2 regions of the Bacillus sp. 1A genome follow, and region 2 is predicted to be linked to the other one. Evidence: riboswitches for the same ligand, from Rfam matches in the RefSeq annotation. Region 2 holds a riboswitch; the other holds the start of a gene.
What was found. A riboswitch is a leader RNA that binds a small molecule or an ion and turns the genes downstream of it on or off. The one in region 2 is predicted to bind magnesium.
Positions count from the first base shown of each region.

Region 1: it holds a riboswitch for magnesium, as region 2 does, so the genes downstream of both, ACUN0F_RS04065 (FtsW/RodA/SpoVE family cell cycle protein) here and ACUN0F_RS25590 (P-type ATPase) in region 2, are expected to answer to the same signal.

Region 1 covers NZ_JBQYLZ010000001.1:796,548-806,372, forward strand. Annotated here, with positions in the region: gene xerS (tyrosine recombinase XerS) at 2,241-3,317, shown strand; gene ACUN0F_RS04055 (phosphodiester glycosidase family protein) at 3,500-4,486, opposite strand; gene mgtE (magnesium transporter) at 4,754-6,082, opposite strand; M-box (ykoK) riboswitch at 6,362-6,529, opposite strand; M-box (ykoK) riboswitch at 7,037-7,213, shown strand; partial or broken gene ACUN0F_RS04065 (FtsW/RodA/SpoVE family cell cycle protein) at 7,474-8,516, shown strand; gene ACUN0F_RS04070 (serine hydrolase domain-containing protein) at 8,771-9,808, opposite strand.
Region 2 covers NZ_JBQYLZ010000001.1:5,014,518-5,024,342, reverse strand. Annotated here, with positions in the region: gene ACUN0F_RS25605 (hypothetical protein) at 1-192, shown strand, start outside; gene ACUN0F_RS25600 (glutathionylspermidine synthase family protein) at 196-1,431, shown strand; gene ACUN0F_RS25595 (DUF350 domain-containing protein) at 1,428-1,814, shown strand; M-box (ykoK) riboswitch at 1,940-2,105, shown strand; gene ACUN0F_RS25590 (P-type ATPase) at 2,448-3,173, shown strand; gene ACUN0F_RS25585 (5'-3' exonuclease) at 3,304-4,170, shown strand; gene ACUN0F_RS25580 (FbpB family small basic protein) at 4,531-4,671, shown strand; gene ACUN0F_RS25575 (acyltransferase family protein) at 5,000-6,193, shown strand; gene ACUN0F_RS25570 (YveK family protein) at 6,194-6,937, shown strand; gene ACUN0F_RS25565 (CpsD/CapB family tyrosine-protein kinase) at 6,924-7,544, shown strand; gene ACUN0F_RS25560 (sugar transferase) at 7,563-8,201, shown strand; gene ACUN0F_RS25555 (oligosaccharide flippase family protein) at 8,239-9,675, shown strand; gene ACUN0F_RS25550 (O-antigen ligase family protein) at 9,679-9,825, shown strand, end outside.

The DNA.
Region 1 (9,825 bases), 4.2 Mb from region 2:
AGAGAAGAACTATGGTGGGTTCTTCTCTTTTTATTTATAATTTAGATTACTAGTCAAAATGATTATTATAATCATTTATTACTTTTAAAAAAGTTTATAGAGCCCCAGTTATTTCAAATTCTCCAATATCCATTTTCAAGTATTAAAACATTTAGCTAGTGTGTATCTTAATCAAATATATCTCTAATAAAAGAAACTAAAGAATTAATAACGCTATTAACACAGCTTTTTAATTTTTTATAGAAAAACGGACGGTAATTTTAAAGAAATGAGAAAGAGATACCCTTGATATCTTAGGCGTTTTTTTAAATTTTTCTATGTTTCACAATCGTATAGCATAATTTAAAAAATTGAAACTAGGTAGAGTTCATTTGGTATGCAAACCTTTGAAAAACTTAAATTGGATCTATAGAGAGTTGATTTGGGTAGTATTCAAGTAGAAAGTGAAAATACATAAATAATTGAAGATACTATGGTTGGTTATATCCATGTTTGGTATTTAAGACTGAGGGATTTGCTAGCTTATTAAAGCTGTATCTTATTAAAGACTTGAATGAGTTTGAAGTAAATGGGGATGTTTATGGAAATTTAGGTGTATAAAAAACGAAACAAAACCGTTATTTCATAGCTAGTAGGAAGAACAAATATATAAGCATAATCTTAAAAGAGGTAGATTTCTATGGGTGGAAAGTCTTTATACAATAAAACATGCTTATCTAGTTAAAAAAATATTTTATTAGTGAGAAAATTAAGAAGGACCTGATGTATTAAAACAGGTCCTTAAACTAAAGCACTAAAAACAAACTGTCACCATTATAATACCAATAAAGAGAATTTAATTCAATATATTAAATGTTGAGAAATAAATGATAATAATTCCATTTTGTCGTAAATAAAAGAGCTCTTGCTTCCTGTAACTGAAGTGAAGCAAGAATTGGTGAATATTGCAAATGAGATGTCTCATGATTCTGGAGTGGTTTTTAGTAAAGATGAATTATTTTCTTTTTGGAATGATGTTATGGAATTAATTAAAAGTGTAAAGTTAATTATAATGGAAAGTAATAAATAATATAGTTTATGCTATAACATTAAGAGGCTATAATTTTGCATGTTAAGTGACAAAGTTATAGCTTCTAAAATCAAAAATATTAAAAAGGGTATAACTGTATCGATCTAAATGCCTCTAGACAATTGTTATGCAGTAGGTTAGCTTACCAACTTACTTTTTATCAGTTTACATAACCTTTACTATGGGTATTTGTAAAAAAAGAGTGCAGTAAGTATCAAATGAACAAGTATACTTGTGTTATTGAGATGGAAGAGAAATTTAGAAGTTATATTTTGAAATCTGTATTAATATCACATTTAGTAGAATGATCAGCTAAAACAAGTACAATATAAAAGTACTAAAGGAAACACTCTATTTCGACATCATAAACAATTAAGTTTTGTGAAAAATACAATCTATTTAGTGTTAAGCGATTAGAGTTATTTGTTTTGTATTAAAGTATGTTTATATACTGGATAGTTCCTATAAGCAATCGTGTAATCAATATTAATATGTATAGTGGGTCTAAAACTAAAAGATATTCAGACTGATGAAAGATAAAGTGAATGACGTATTTTGTGAGAAGAGCATAAAAGTTAATAAGAAGAGGTGAAAAACAAACACCAAAAACTTCGCGCGAAATACCAATTTTACGAACAATAAGGGAGTTAAATAAAAATCTAATAACGGTATCTAGGGATTTCGAGCTTAGTTTCATGAATCTTAGTATGTTGGTATGTACCTATATACTTCATACTTTATACAGAAATTATTAAATTTTGAATAACTCATTACTAATTTTTATAGTAAATTACATTTTACTTTATAAGATTCTTTCTCACGTTGACCTAATTAAATCCCCATAATTATGATTATATAAACCAATTTATATTTTTATAAAGACTTTTAAACTATATTCATGTATTGATCTTTTGTATGAATTTATATATCAAATTTGTTTTATTTTCCATACATTTATATCTAGTTTTTGCACTAATTTTTATGGTCAAATACAAATTTCTCGCTTAATTATCTATAATTTTTACTTGAGTAAATACATTATTCCATTCACTATTGATTATTTTTAGCATCTCATAATTTAATTATGTAAATAAGTTTGTGTAAAAATTGAATTTAATGCGAACTTGTGTTCGAGTTTCTTTTCTGTTATAGTATATATGAGGTGATTTTTATGGATTACAGTAAACAACGTCAAAAATCCGTACATCGTAAGAAATTATACGAGAATTTAAATGAAATGCCCTTTTACATAGAAGAATTTGTGGAGTACAAAGAATTGCATGATGCCTCTCCCTCCACTCTACTAAATTATGTATATGATTTTAGAGTCTTCTTTAATTGGCTATTATCTGAACAAATTATTGAATTTAAGCCCATTAAAGACATATCCTTCTCTGATTTGGAGAATTTAAAGAAAAAAGATGTTGAGAACTTTATGAGGTTTCTAAAACTACAACAAAACATGCAGAATTCCTCTGTTAACAGAAAAATTTCGGCCTTAAAGTCTTTATTTAAGTACCTCACCTCCCTATCAGAGAATGAAGATGGAGAATGCTATTTTTATAGAAATGTAATGGCTAAAATTGAAATACATAAAGATAAAGAAACATTAAATGCTCGTGCAAAACGTATGAGATCTAAAATATTCCATAATGATGATGATCAAGAATTTCTGAATTATGTTAAGTACGAACATGAAAAATCTTTAACAAAACATCAGTTATTCTATTTCCTAAGAGATAAGGAGCGTGATGTAGCTATCCTCTCCCTCTTTCTTGGTAGTGGTATTCGTGTAAGTGAATTGGCCGATCTCCGCATGGAAGATATAAACTTAAAGGAAAGACTAATTGATGTAATCCGAAAAGGAAACAAAGAAGATTCCGTTTGGATTACCCCAATTGCATTAAATGATCTTGAAAAATATATGGAGATTAGAGCTAACAAATATGCTCCAGGGAAAGAATTACAAAATGTATTCTTATCGAAGTATAAACATACTGCACAGCCTCTTTCTGTTAGGGCTATCCAAGATATAGTAGAAAAATATACTAAAGCCTTTGGCAAAAAAATGTCTCCTCATAAATTAAGACATACATTGGCAAATAAATTATATATGGAAGAAAAAGACTCGTTACAAGTGATGCAACAACTTGGGCATACCAGTCAAGATACAGCTTTGCTATATACACAACTTGGGGAAACAACTATTAAAGATAGTTTAGGCAGAATAGGAAAGAATAAAGAATAAGGGTTTAGCAATTTTGTATTGCTGAACTCTTATTCTTTTCCCTACCCAAAAACCAAAGGGTTTAAATATTATATATATTTCGCTTGAAATGTAGTTTTATTATATAAAAAATACATAATATAAATTTTACATTAATTGGTTTATAAAAACATTTCATATTTACATTTGCTTCTTTTTACTATTTAATGAGATATAATATTTGTATCAAATTTATCGAATGTTTCGGAATTTACTTTTTCTCCATCTATCGTCATATTTATTTTCTGTTTCGGATTTGCTGTTACCACCCAAGCATTCGGTAAATAACGATCTTCATGTGATAATGTAGAAGGTGAATTTATAACCCTGCCTCCTAAATATAGAGTAGCAGAGGATCCTCCATCCATTGCCATTGCATTTATTGCTCCTTTTTCATATAGAATATCTTGACACTCTTTTAACGTGGCTCTTATGCTATGTGTTTGTCTACCATCTATCACTAGAAACATAATTGTACCATCTTCCTTTTGGGACATAATACTTCGCGGAGCAGAACCCCAACCACCGTCTCCTTCTGTAATCATTTTTTCACCATTTACAATTAACTGTGGCATAAATCCTGCTGCTGAAACGACTTGTTTATCCAAAAGTTGTCGGGTAGAATAATTTCCTGTTATCATTTGTCCAAACTTTGTTAAACCCGTAATAATTGTAGGGGTATTACTATCCATATTCGTATCAATAGCTTTCCCATTTTCTATTATTATTCCAGTTGCAACATTTCCTCCACCCCTTCCTGTTTCATCAGCAAATCCACTTGCATTCACAGCAACAAGTGCATGATTACGTTTTGCCATTACACTAATTTTTTCTCCCCTGTTAGCGCCCTGTGTTCCTTGATGGCTAACAAGTTTAACATTGAAGGGATTGCTAATGGTAACTAACCTTCCTTCGAAAAGAAAACGACTATCTTTATTACTTTTAATTGTTTCTACATCAATTTCTAATGGCTGATTTTTTAATTCTTCTAATCTTTTTCCTGCTATTTTTTTATAAATATGCTCATCACTGTTTGACCATTTTGGATGATTAATTCTATCTTGCAGTTTATCTAGTTCCTTTAGGGATAGGAATGTATATTTCGCATATTGTGGATGCTGAGAAGTTAGTATACTCCCAGCGATTGTTATACGAAGCTCTCAGCCATAGCTAGTACCAAATAATATTCCTATGCCAATAAGCATGAAAATAGAAAATAGAAGCAAAATTCGTTTGAAGATTTTTCTTAGATGTTTCATAGTTTTATCCTCCGGTATTAATTACATTCAATGAATCCATTAAAAAATTTTTTTAATAAAGACAAAAGTGTTTATTTTCCTCATTCCCGAGTTCCCCACTAAGTCTTAGCAAGCAATGCAAATACTTAATTTACATTGCGTATTTATTTGAGTGTATACTTACAAATTTAATAACGTTTTTGCAACCATGAAATAAATTACTAATCCTGTTCCGTCAACAAATGTTGTAATAAATGGGCCTGAAACAACTGCAGGATCTAATCTTAATTTTCTTAGAATCAAAGGTAAAACAGCTGCAACAAGAGAGGCCCAAATAACAATAAATAATAAAGTGATTGCTACAACTTGTGCAACTTCTGTTCCAACACCTAACATATAAGCACGAGTGAGTCCAGCTACCGCAAGTGCAAGTCCAAGAAGCATACCAATTGCAAATTCCTTTTTCATTACACGGAAAATGTCTTTAAATTTCACCTCTCCAATACCAATTGCACGAGTAATTGTTGCTACAACCTGTGTTCCTGTATTCCCTCCAGTACCTACTAATAATGGAACAAAGAAAGCAAGGGCAACTACAGTTTCAATTTCGTCTTCAAAATACTTTAATACTGTACCTGTATATGCCTCAGCAACAAAAAGAAGTAATAACCATGGTAGTCGTTTTAAGAAAATGCTCCAAATGCTAGCTTCAAAGTAAGATTGATTCAATGGTTCACTTCCGCCTAACTTTTGAATATCTTCTGTAGCTTCTGCTTCCATAACATTCATTACGTCATCAAATGTTATAATACCAATCATTTTATTATTTGCTGTTGTCACAGGTATTGCTGCTAAATTATAATTCAGTAGCTTTTTTATAACTTCTTGCTGGTCAATTTCAGCGTGTACAGAAATTACCTCTTGAATCATGATAGTAGATAATATCTCTTCATCTGTTGCTAGTAATAACTCATGTATGGAAACGATTCCCTTAAGATAACCGTGATTATCAAGAACATAACTATAAGATATTGATTCTACATTTCTAGAATGTTCCCTAATGTACTTCAATGTCATTTTTACTGACCAATTTTCCCTAACTGCAACAAAATCACTTGTAACAAGACTTCCTGCCGTTTCAGGTTTGAAAGTCATCAATTTTTTTACGTTATGTTTTGTAATTTTATCTAGATACGCCATTAATTTAGCCTGTCTTTCCGGATGAACCGCTAGAAGTAAATCTACTAATTCATCAATCGGTTGTAAATTTAGTAACTTTTTAGCTTTATTTTCAGATAAGTGAATTAAGATATTATATTTTTCTTCTGCACTCATATATTGAAGAATTTTAGAGCTTTTTAATACCGGAATCGTATTTAGCAATATGACTTGATCTTCAATTGAAAACCGTTTTACTTCTTGCGCAACATCATACGACGGAAGACGTAAAACCTTCTCTGCATCCAAATTATTTTTAGTTACAAGTAATTCCTTTAATAATTTCTTCATGTTAACTCCTCCTCATATTGCTAAGGGAGACTCTAGAGTTTCATGAGTGGTTTTATTTTATTTTATCTGTCTTAAATTTTTTATTAGAGCAATAATAGTTACATTGCAATCAATTCATTAGTTAGAATTACCTCCTTTTTGAATATAGACAAGATAAAAATAAATAAAATTAAACAGAAAAACCTTTACTCAAAAAGGAGTAAAGGTTTTTTCACAATACAAATAAATGATTCTTAAGACAGCTCTGCCAAAATCACAGAGGTGCCTTTCTATCAAATCGTATACCACTCCCTCGTTGAGTTTTAGCACTGTATAGCATAGGTTTTTATAACCAGCTACATTAAGAAGGGCCTTAATCCGACCGTTCCTGTTGACCCATTGGCGTCTCTCGACATTTTTGGGCAGCAGCGTTTCTCTATACAGGAGCCTCACCTAACAAAGATTATTGAATTACTTCAAAATTTAAACCAGAATTTAATATTTGTCAACTCACTTTCAATTTCATTCTTAAAAAAATTTGTAATAGAAAACAAAATTATATTCTATTACAAATTTAAAATTCCATTTAAAAAACATAGGATTCAAATAGAATTCATTCGAAGAAACGTTATAAAACATATGAAATTTATTGTTTATAATCAATCTTTAACTTTATAACAGAAGATGAATGATTAGTCATTCTGTACATCAAAAGAACATTCTTAAAAAAATCTTCTTTTATGATTAAAATCTTCTTTACTGTTTATCAAATTTATATGGTTAAACAACTTAATCAAACTATACACTACAAGTCGAAAATATGTACTTATACAGAATGATTACATACATTTTCTCACATCATTTCTCAAAGGATTATAATGCAATAAAACATATAAAATTAGCAATACGGTTACTTGACAAGAAAAAAATATATATTTATGCTTGCTACACGAAACAAATACATAAAATTTATATTGCTTAACCTGTTAGGTGAGGCTCCTATGCAAACACAGGCTATTGCCCAAAAATGTCGAAAGACGCCAATGGGTAGAACAGGAATTGTCCGATTAAGGCTCTTCTTAAGATAGCTAAGTGATGAATTTTCATTACTTTACGTTGTATAGTGCCAAAGGTCTACTAGGGGGAAAAAAGCCTTATTTAGTCATGCCATTTTGAATCCCCCTAGTTACATACTAGGGGGATTTTTGCGTAAGAAAACAGGGTGTAAGCGATAGAATCTGCCTAAACAAAAATCCTATTTAGTAATTGATGAGAACAAGGTTTTATTCATTAGCAAATGTAATATTATGTTTTGTTTTAAATCAGGAGGATATTAAAATGAAAAAAAATTAAAACTCGATTATCTATTGCTCCTCCCTCTATTCATAACATGTACTTTAGGTATTATCATGATGTATAGTGCGAGTTCCATTGTCGCTGTCCAGCATTACGGTTATAACAGTAGACACTTTGTTGATTCTCAATTAACAAAGCTACTTTTAGGAACAATAGGGTTAATAGTTTGTGCTATACTCCCATATGAAATATGGAAAAAACGAATAGTCTCAATCTTTATTATGGTTGGGGGGATTTTTTTATTAATTATGGTTTTATGGAAAGGAAAAGTGGTAAATAATGCTCAATCATGGATTTTTGGAATACAGCCAGCTGAATTTCTTAAATTAGGAACAATACTCGTAACAGCCCGTTTTTTTGCATTACGACAAGAACAAGCTAAAAATAGCTGGAGTGGTAGCGGAAAACTTTTATTTTTTTTAGCTGCAATTTTTTTCTTATCTTTAAACAACCAAATTTAGGATCAGCACTTTTAATATTAGGTATAGGTTTTAGCATATTTCTTTGCTCAGGAATAAATATAAATCTACTAATCAAAAGAACTGCCATCGGTTCTATTTTGTGGTTACCTATTTTATATTTTTTAATTCAATATAGTTTGTCAGAAGTTCAAAAGACACGTATTACTACGATTTTCAATCCCTTTGTTGATGCACAAGGAAATGGATACCAGCTTGTAAATTCTTTTATTGCCATTGGCTCTGGAGGAATCACTGGTCGTGGATTTGGAAATAGCATACAAAAAACAGGTTATCTTCCGGAACCACATACTGATTTTATAATGGGAATAGTTTCTGAAGAACTAGGATTTATTGGTGTATTTATTCTATTGGCTGGAGTTTTGACTATAGTACTTCGCTCTTTAAAAATTGCACAATTATGTGTAGATCCATTCGGCAGTTTTATAGCAATTGGTATAGGGTGTATGATTGGTATGCAATCCATTGTAAATTTAGGTGGTATTACAGGACTATTTCCTCTTACGGGTACTCCATTTCCATTTATAAGTTTTGGTGGAAGTTCTTTAATGGTTAATTTAATAGCAATAGGAATATTACTTAATATTTCAATTTTCAATAAAATCAAAGTTGATAATTAGAATATTTAATTTTAAAATGTAACATTATTTTTATAATTATTTTTTAAAATTATAAAATCCAGCCTTATTGATTAATCTATATTCAAAGAATTTCCAATTATTTTTTTAACTGTATGAATATTAATATTTATATTTATTTTAATACCCAAAAAGGCAGGCATAAATTTATGCTTGCCTTCCGTTCTCAAAATCAATTACACCTAAAACAACGTGGGGTAAAGCAAATCTAAATACTGACTTCTACCCTCTATTTTTTACTTTTCTAAAAAAATTTCTGCTATTTTATTAGCATATTTATTAGAGTCAAATCTATTATAGTTACTTAGGACTACAACAGACAAATATTCTTTTGGAAACCGCATGAAGTGTGAACGATAACCCGCCCAACTTCCTGAATGTTCCAAGTACCGACAGTTAAAACCTTCAGCAAGCCTTAGTCCAAAAGCATAATCTTCATTGTCAATAATCGTCTCCCCAGTTGGAGAAATTTTCGGACCTATTTCGCTCATTCTTTTAACAAGTTCTTTTCCACCAACGGTACCTGTCGTTAAATTCTCTCCCCACTTTACCAGGTCTTCAACTGTTGCATGAACTGCCCCATCCCCTGTATGTTCCCAAGGGCTTTCATAGATTTTATATGTTCCTTTCTCATTCTTCGAATATCCACTAGTAATTGGTATAGTAGTTGGATAGTAATCTACAATTGTTGTGTCTTTCATATTTAAAGGGTCAAAAATACGATCCTTTGTAAACTGACGTAGAGACTTGCCGCTTACCTTCTCTACCACTTGTGATAATAAAAAATATCCTGTATTGCTATACTCAAATTTTGTGCCAGCTGGGAACCTTGCAATTTGATGACTTTTAAGGTGTTCTAACGATTCTTCCACAGTTAATGTATCAGTATATTTAATATTTGCTGCTTCAGCCAATTCCATATAATCAACTAGTCCACCAGTGTGATGAATTAGATGTCTCAATGTTACAGGTTCAGCATATGCTCCTATAGAAGGGACAAACTTTACAATTGAATCATTTAAACTCAATCTCCCCTCTTGTTCTAAGAGTAATATAGAAAATGCTGTAAATTGTTTAGAAACTGAGGCAATATTAAAAATATTTCTTGTGGTTATAGGTAAATTTTCCTCTATAGAAGCTAAACCAACCGCACCTTTATAAGTCACACCGTTATCAAAACTAGCAATATATGCAAAGCCAGGAGCTTTTGGTGAAAACTTGTTAAATAATTGTTTAATCAATGTGTGCGACTTTTCATTATATGTATTATCCATTTCAATCACGTACCCTT
Region 2 (9,825 bases):
TGGGATGATGAACTTGGGGTATGGCAGTGTGATGATAGTAGGTCAGGTTATCGTGGGCATTATTTTTATGGTGGGAGTTACTATCAAAATAAATCCACTTTTAAAAATTCATCGGCGTTTAAATCTTATCAATCGTCTGCGGAATTTAAAGGTGGAATTGGAAGCGGTTCAAAGGGAGGATTTGGGGGCTAACATATGTCGCAATACATAAGGGATCGAAAAGAGTTTTATTCGAAATATCCGAATTTTTGGTCGGATTTATATGAATGTGAGTATAGTTTGTTTCATATTTTCCCTATAACAAATCAGACTATGAAACAATTACAAGTAGCAACTGAACGAATGGGGAAAATATTTTTTAAGACTGCTAAACTTTTGCGGAATTTAAGTGACGAACAGCTTCTTGAACTTGGGTATCCTCCTGCAAGCTTATCTTTCATTAGAATGAAAGGATTATATCCTGAATCTGTTATTTCACGATTTGATTTCGTTTTAACAAGTGATAACCACATTAAAATGCTTGAGTTTAATAGTGATACACCAACTTTTATTATGGAATGTTTTCAAATGAATGGAAAAATTTGTAGGAAACTAGGCTATGATGATCCAAACTTGGGTCAAGAACGATTACTATCTTCTGGTGTTACAAAGGCCGTAATGGAAGCGACAAAGGGAATAGATAACCCAAATGTTGTTTTTACAGCACATCATGAACATATTGAGGATTGGAATACGACTATGTATTTGAGTCAGTTATGCCATGTTGAAAATAAAGTAGTGCCAATGTCAGAACTTAGAATTACAAAAGATGCTTTAGTGGATAGAGATGGAGTACAGGTTGATATTTTATATCGCCAAACATATCCGATAGAAGATTTAATTGAGGATCAAGATCCTGAAACAGGAGACTTCGTAGGTGTGGAACTGTTGCAACTTGTAAAAGCCGGAAAGCTTTTTATAATAAATCCTTTGTCAGCATTTTTACTTCAGCCAAAATCAATTCAGTGTCTGATTTGGGGGTTAGCAGAAGAAAAGGCCTTTTATACAAATGAGGAACAACAGTGGATTAAAGAATATATGTTACCTACATATTTAGAACCAGATTTATTTTTAGGAAAAGGCTCTTTCGTTCAAAAACCTTCATTTGGTAGAGAAGGAGACACAATTACCGTTCGCGATAAGGCCGAAAATATTATGATTCAAAATGCACACCAAACGTATAAAGCGTCACTGCCGATATTTCAAAAGTATACAGAACTTCCAGTCGTATCTTTGGAAACAGAGAAAGGGATGGAGAAACTGTCGTATGTGTTTGGTTCGTTTTTAATTGCTGGAAAAGCGAGTAGTATCGGTATTCGCGCTGGGGAAAAAATTACGGGGAATGAATCGTACTATTTACCGGTAGGTATAAAAAAGGAGGAAAGTATATGATTAATTTTTTATTATATTTAGCAGTAACACTGGGCCTTTTATGCATTGGTCTGTTCCTCATGGAAGTGACAACGAAAGTAAAAGAATTTAAGTTAATGGCCCAAGGGAATAAGGCGGTAAGCTATGTACTTGGAGGACGATTACTTGGGTTAGCTATTGTTTTATATTCGACAGCAGCTAATTCCATTTCACTTCTTGATATGGTTTCGTGGGGAGCCGTTGGGATTTTGGCTCAAATTATCGTCTTTTATTTAGCTGAGTGGCTTACACCACGCTTTAATATAAACAAAAGTCTTGAAGAAGATAATCAAGCAGTCGGTCTTTTTCTTATGTTTTTATCGCTTTCCATTGGGATTGTAATTGCTGGTTGTATAACTTATTAAAACCTTTACGTTTAAACGTAAAGGTTTTTATTTTATATACGTTAGTTCGCCATACCTTTCGAAAAAATTGTAGGCTACTGTTGACATCTATTTTAAATAAGAGTAACATTTTCTATGTAATAAAAATAAGTCTCTGTTAGGTGAGGCTCCTGTATAGAGAAATGCTACTGCCCAAAAATGTCGAGAGACGCCAATGGGTCAACAGGAATGATCGAATTAAGGTTTTTCTTAACGTAGCTGGTAATGTACCTATGCTATACAGTGCTAAAACTCGGCGAGGGAGAGGTCCGTAGATTTCTAATTGTTTAGGAATCGTTTATTTGTGTATGCCATGACCTTTACTCTTTTCGGAGTAAGGGTCTTTTTGTTACAAATCTATGAGTAACTTCATAGTATAAACTATAAAATTAAACGAGGAGGTGAGGAGCATGTCAAATTCTGACTCGGTTCCGTTACCCATATACTTCAAATCAAAAATATATGATGTAGGCAGGAAACGACTTGTTCCTCCCTCTATATTTATCATAATGTAGCGTTTATATGCATGTTCAAGCGCCAAACACTGTTACGGTAAAGTGGATAAATTGAGAAACAAAGCGTTTCTTCCTATGTTGTACAGGAGGAGACGATAATATGTTATATGCAAACAAAACTGTGGGTAACACGTCATATAAATTAAGTAAAAAATCAATGAAAGAACAAACAATGCTTCAAAAAAATAAAGATTTATTAATTGAAATCGCAACGAGAGATGTAAAATCTGTATTTGCGTATTTTAAAACAACAAGAGACGGATTATCTATGAAAGAGGCACAAAAACGCATTCAAGTATACGGCCGAAACGAATTAATTTCAAAAAGAGCGCGTATTGCGGAAGTAATGATGAAGCTAAGTGGAATGATTCCAGGTTTTTCAAAACAACATGTGCGTGATGGATTACAATGTGAGAAAATTACTGTGTCTCGAGTAGAATGTTCTAGTGTAACAGGTTTAAACGGTGAATTAAAAATGATGAATGTGCCAGTACAAGAGCTTGTTCCTGGGGATATGATTTTTCTTTCAGAAGGTGATACAGTACCAGCAGATGTACGTATCATTTACGCGAATGATTTATTAGTAAATGAATCCGTGCTAACAGGAAAAGATGCAAGTATTGAGAAATTTGAAAGTTGCTATCACCTTGAGCGTAAACGATTTATTCCTTTAAAACGAATGAAAGACTATAATCCACTTGAACTTGAAAACGTATGTTTCAAAGGGACTCATATTGTTGGCGGAAATGCAAAGGCTGTAGTTGTTTCGACTGGGAAAAATACGTATACAGGAATTCTTCATACTTGTTGCAGTAGAACGTCTTAATGTGTAAATGATGCTAAATATACAAAAACAATGTATAATAGACAAAGTTGAAAAAACGTAGAATGGTAATCTATTTATATAACCTTACGTGATGACGTGGGGTTATTATTTTTTTGGTAGGAGAGGGATTATGAAAAAAGTATTATTAGTTGATGGTATGGCACTATTATTTCGTGCTTTTTACGCAACAAGTGTCTACGGACAATTTATGAAACGACAAGATGGTACCCCTACAAATGGGATTCATGGTTATATGAAACATTTATTAACAGCTATGCAAGCAATTGAACCGACACATATCGTAACATGCTGGGATATGGGTAGTACGACATTTAGAACAGAATCGTTCTCGAATTATAAAGCGAATCGTGTAGCGCCGCCTGAAGAATTAATTCCGCAATTTGATTTAGTTCAAGAAATGACTGCGAAATTGTCTATTCCAGTTATCGGTATGAAAGGGTATGAAGCGGATGATTGTATCGGTACGCTTGCAAAACAATACTGTAATGAAGCGGAAGTTTATATTTTAACAGGCGATACGGATTTACTTCAGCTTGTTGATAAAAACGTTACAGTTATGCTCTTGCGCAAAGGAATTGGAAATTACGAATATTACACACCAGAGAAAATCATGGAAGAAAAAGGCGTAGAGCCGTGGCAAATCGTGCATGCGAAAGCGTTTATGGGAGATACGAGTGATAATTACCCAGGTGTAAAAGGTATCGGCGAAAAGACAGCGTATAAATTGATTCAAGAGCATGGAACAGTAGCAACCGTACTAGAAAATGTAGCAACATTAACGAAAGCGCAGCGCACAAAGATTGAAAGTGATTTAGAGAACTTAAATATTTCATTACAATTGGCACAAATTCATTGTGAAGTTCCAATTTCATGTTTACTAGAAGAAGGATTACACACAATGGATGAAGAAAAACTTAGATTCGTTTGTGAAGAAATGAATTGGGGAAGACCTGAAATATTAATCAATATGCTATAAATAGTTTTGAAAGAGAGGTGTTATATAAGTCAAACTTTGACTTATATAACACCTCTCTTTTTGTTTTTACGAACGGTATAGTAGTAAATAAAATTATATCGAACTCAATTTTAAATATATAAATGTTTCGACAAAATATATTGATAGAAGTTGATGACAATAGCAACTTTTATAATGAAATGAAGCAATTTCAAAATGGTTTTAGGATGATCACATTTTTGTATGTTCACAAAGTTGTCAGAAAATAAATGAAATTTTAATATGAAGTTCAAATGGAATTCACAACAATCAATTATTATAAGGGCACACAGATAATTCCTTATCTTTTATATAAACCATCCCCCAAGGAGGACAATGAAAATGAGAAAAAAAGTGAGAAAATCTTTTAAACAATTATTAATTGAAAATAAACAATCACTATTAAATAATAAAGAAAATATGAAAGAAATTGAAGAGAGAATTGAGAAACGACATGTAGCATATAGTGGTGCCAATAATTAAATAAAATAAAAAAGATAGCCTTTAAAGGCTATCTTTTTTATTTTATATTGAAAAAACTCTATTCCTCTCTTTAATTTTGTAACTATGCAAGATGTTTTTATAGTGTTTTTCTGTCAATATTATTCATTTTTCGAGGTTGTAATTGGTATATATCAATTTTGGAGATTCACTATTCATAATATTACAAAAAATGTTACAATACATTCAAAATTACGCTATAAAATCATTTTAATATGAAAAATTGGAATGAAAAGAAAGGAGAGGAATATGAATAATGGTGTCGCTTTGAAATGATTATTATCATTTCAGTAGGAGTTGATGTAAAACGATGGATAGGTATGAAGAACTGGATTCTATACGAGGAATTTCTTCATTGATAGTAATGATTGGCCATCATTTAATGATTTTTTCAGTATTTCAAAATTACAGTTATGAAGATAATAAACCATTTGTTATTTATCTATTAAAAGAAACACCTGCTCGTCTAATTTTTAGTAGTGGTAACGAATCTGTTATTATCTTTTTTGTTTTGAGTGGATTTGTTTTGTATAGATCCATTCAAAAAAACTACGATAGCTATGGATCATTCCTTTTAAAGCGTATATGTAGAATCTATATTCCATATATCGTAGCAATAATTATAGCTATTTTATGCCAGACTACAATGAGTAAATATGGTATTTCTAATTTAAGTGAATGGTTTAATCGCTCATGGACGATTGAAAGTTCTTTAAGCTTAATAGCGCAACATATTTTATTAATTGGGAAATATAATACAGATGCATATAACGGCGTAATTTGGTCACTTGTTCATGAAATGCGAATATCGATAATTTTTCCGTTAGTTTTGATGGTTTGTTTACGAAAAACGTTGAGGTATTCATTATTGTCATTGTTTAGTTTTAGTATATGTTCTGTCGTGATTTTATTTTTATTTCACTCAAGTTTAACATTAACTAGTTATGCATTAACGCTGCATTACACAGTGCTGTTTTTACTAGGAGCACTAGTTGCGAAATATAAAAATAATTTAATAGTTTTTTATAGTAATCGTACTAAAAATGAGAAAATTGTATGGTTTTTATTTGCGGTTTTACTTTATATGTATGAAGGGGTTGTTGGAGAAATTAATTTGCTTAATAATTTTATATTTCGGGACTACGTAGTAGCGATAAGTGCATGTTTATTTGTCATATTAAGCTTGTCAGTATCAACTTTGTCATCCTTGCTACGTAATAAATACTTGTTATATTTGGGGAAGATTTCTTACAGTCTTTATTTATACCACATCATATCTTTATTTTCCCTAGTGTATATGCTTCATGAAATATTTCCGTTACCTATTGTTTTAATGTTATCGCTCATTCTTTCGTTTATACTAGCAATAATTTCTTATTTGTTTGTAGAAAAATTTGCATTCAGGATCGGAAAGTATATAACAAAGCAATCGAATTTAGAAAAGAAAAGACTATCTGCAGAAAGTGAGTTGCAGGATGTCATTCAAACAAAGGCGGTGAAATAATTGAAGCAAGAAATTAGTATGAAGGATTTTCAGCAGCTATTGAAAAGAAGAGTAGTAACAATTATTTTGACGATGTGTTGTGTAACAGTTTCTTTAATTCTTATTTCTATGTATATATTAAAGCCTTCGTATCAATATTCAACGCAAATTCTCGTTGGGAATTTAGATGGGTTTAATAAGGAAAATGCAGTGAATAAAACACAGGAAAATAAGCAACTTGTAACGTCGTATGTTGATATATTAAAAAGTCCACTCATTATTTCAACGGTTAAAAAAAATTTGAAATTAGAGCAATCAACTTATGAATTAGCACAAAAAATTTCAGTGGTGAATATGGACAACTCACAAATCGTTACTGTCACAGTAAAAGATTCGGATCCTACAATCGTCAAAGAAATTGTAAAGTCATTGGCAGAACAATCTCAAAAAAGCTTTCAACAGTATACGAATGTACAGGGGATAAAAATATTAACTGACCCTGAGTTACAGGAAAAAGCTGAAAAGTTGTTTCCGAAATTTCAACTTATCATTCCTATCTCTTTAATTGTTAGTTTTTTTGTTGGGATAGGTTTAGCTGTATTTCGAGATTATTTTGATGAGCGTATATACGTGGAACAAGATTTAGAGAAAATAACAACAGTATCTGTTATTGGTCACATAAATATGAAACCGAATAGAAAAAAGAAATCTACAGAAGTTGATGCGCAATCATCTATATATCGAGGTGAACATGTCGATGTTTAAGACAAAGAAAAAGCTGCCATTTAATCCGCATGATGCTTTTATGAAAGAGCAGTTTTATACGGTGTATCACGAGTTGAAAAAATCGGGGAAACAAGTGTTCACAGTTACTTCAACGAAGGATAGAGGTGTTATCGCGTCGCTTATAGTAAATCTAGGGGTAGTGTTTGCAGAGATGAAAAAAAAGGTGTTACTTATCGACGTGAATTTTTCTGATCCTAAACTACATCTACTATTACAAAGCAATTATACGAAAACAGTGAACGATATAATAAAAGATTCCCCTTGTAGTTATGAACCCTTTTCTAGTAATTTATCTAAATACTTATATTGTATTCCTGCCCAAAAAACAGTACACACCGGAACGCCTTTAGTTGCTACGGATGAATTTGATCATGTAATGGCGAAGTGGAAAGAAGATTTTGATTATATTTTCTTGTATTCCTCTGAAGTATTTGAGCTTCCTGCTACGCACATGATTGCAGGGAAATGCGATGGAGTGGTCTTAGCAGTCAAAAAGCGAAACGATTCCCTACGTAAGGTGCAAAAAGTGATAGCAAATATAAAGAGGAAAGAATGTGAATTAATAGGTATAGTTTTATATTCTTGAATGTGGGGGTAACGATCTATGATTCGTGAAACAAATCAACCCAAGTTGTATACGATTCCGGCTCAAGAAAAGACCAGTATTTTGAATCGAAGTATAAAGCGCTTGTTTGATATTATATTTTCACTCATATTGTTACTATTAACGCTACCAATTATGTTGTTCTTTTGTATTATGATTGCTTTCGAAACAGCAGGAGCTCCAATTTATTTTCAAGAACGTTTAGGGATTAATGGAAGGAAATTTAATGTATTTAAATTAAGATCGATGGTAAAAGATGCTGAAATAAATGGACCACAATGGGCAAATGAAAAAGATCCAAGAATTACTAAAGTTGGATCTTTTATAAGGAAAACGAGAATTGATGAGTTACCGCAACTTTTAAATATTTTAAAAGGTGATATGTCTTTTGTCGGACCAAGACCAGAGAGAGAGTATTTTTATAAACAATTTGATACGTATATTCCAGAATTCAAGGACCGTTTAATAGTGAAGCCAGGGTTGACAGGATGGGCACAAATAAATGGAGGATATAATCTTGATCCGAAAGAAAAATTGAAATTGGATATGGAGTATATTGATTTGAAAACGTTTAAGATGGATATTCGGATTTTGTGTAAAACCGTTTTAATAGTATTGAACGGTAATGGTGCAAGATAAATATATGTAAGTAGGTTGCTTGCAAAGGAGAGCAGGTATGGGGAGATCTATTTTAAATAATATTATCCATCTATTTTATAGCACAATTTTAGCTAATCTTCTTCAGGCTGTGAGTTTAATTGTTTTAGCAAATTTTTTTAATGCACAAAATTATGGGATGTTTAGTGTTGCCATAGCAGTGACGTTTGTTATGTTATTTTTTACAGATTTAGGACTTACGAATACGTTTCTTCGAGAAGGGGCAAAAGATGGAGTAGACTTAGAGACAATTTTATCGTCGTATATAAAAGTAAGGATGATTCTACTTATTTTTATTTCTATAATCGGCTATATTGCTATTCATTATATGTATGCGGATAGAAATTTGATTTATATGATGATAAACGTAATGTTTTTCATGTTAATAGGATTAACTTGGCAAAATATAGGGATTGCCTACTTTCAGCTGACCGAGCGTATGAAGTATATAGCGCTTATTAAAATTGTATCAGCGGCAGTTGTCATTATCATTACATGTTTTTGTATTTTCGGAGAGTTACCAGTTTATATAACTGCTCGTTTATATGGATTTGGTTATATGATTGGTGGTGTATTCAGCATATATGTAATGAAAAGAAAGACGAATATGAACATGAAAGTCGTAATTTATAAAGCGTTATTTTGGCAATTGACACCTTTTATTATTAGTGGTTTTTTAATAATGAGTACGCCACAATTAGCACCTATCTTACTTAACTATACATTGCCATTAAGTATGGTAGGTGTTTTCGCAGTGGCGTATCGGATGCCAGCAGCTTTATATCAAGTGCCAGGGGTGATTGCAGGTGCATTTTATCCAGTACTCTTTAAGCATTATAATCAGAATAATTTAGAAGAGCATACGAAATTAAACTTACTTCAAATAAAATCAATGGCGATTGTGGGAATATGTATGACGATAGGTTTATATCATTTAGCGCCATACTTTATTTCTATATTTTTTCAGGAGGAATGGAGAAATGCAGTAGAGCCACTCCAAATATTATCATTTCTCATTGTGCTGCAAAGTTTAAATATTGCTATAGCTGACGGCTTAACAACGAGTGGACGTCAAAATAAAAGAACGGTGGTGCAATGTATAGCATTAGTGATAGGTGGGATTATGCTTTATAGCTTTAGTAGTATTGGTGGAGTGATAGGAGCGGCTTACGCTATGGTTTTATTTGAAATTGTGGCTTTAGTTGGGTATATAGCGGTAAGTGTAGTGAAGAAAAAAATTGTATTCCAAATTGTAATACCGTATACAATTTATTTTGGCGTAACTTTTATTGGAGTGCAATATATATTGGACACATATCATTTCATTGCGCTCGTTCTGAATACGTTAATCGTAGTAGTTGGTATATTCCTATATGATTACGAGCTGAAAAAACTTCTTCTTTCGTTTATAAGAAAAACACGCAAAAAGGATTATATTACGAAACAGGGGATATAGCCTATGGAAAATAATATAAAGATATCGATGAAATGGATTATGCTCTTAATATTATTTGTCATGTTAAGTAAATACAACATATATATTGGATTTTCGCTGAAGATATATATGATTTTTTTAGTTATATATTTTTGTTTAACAATTAAAAAC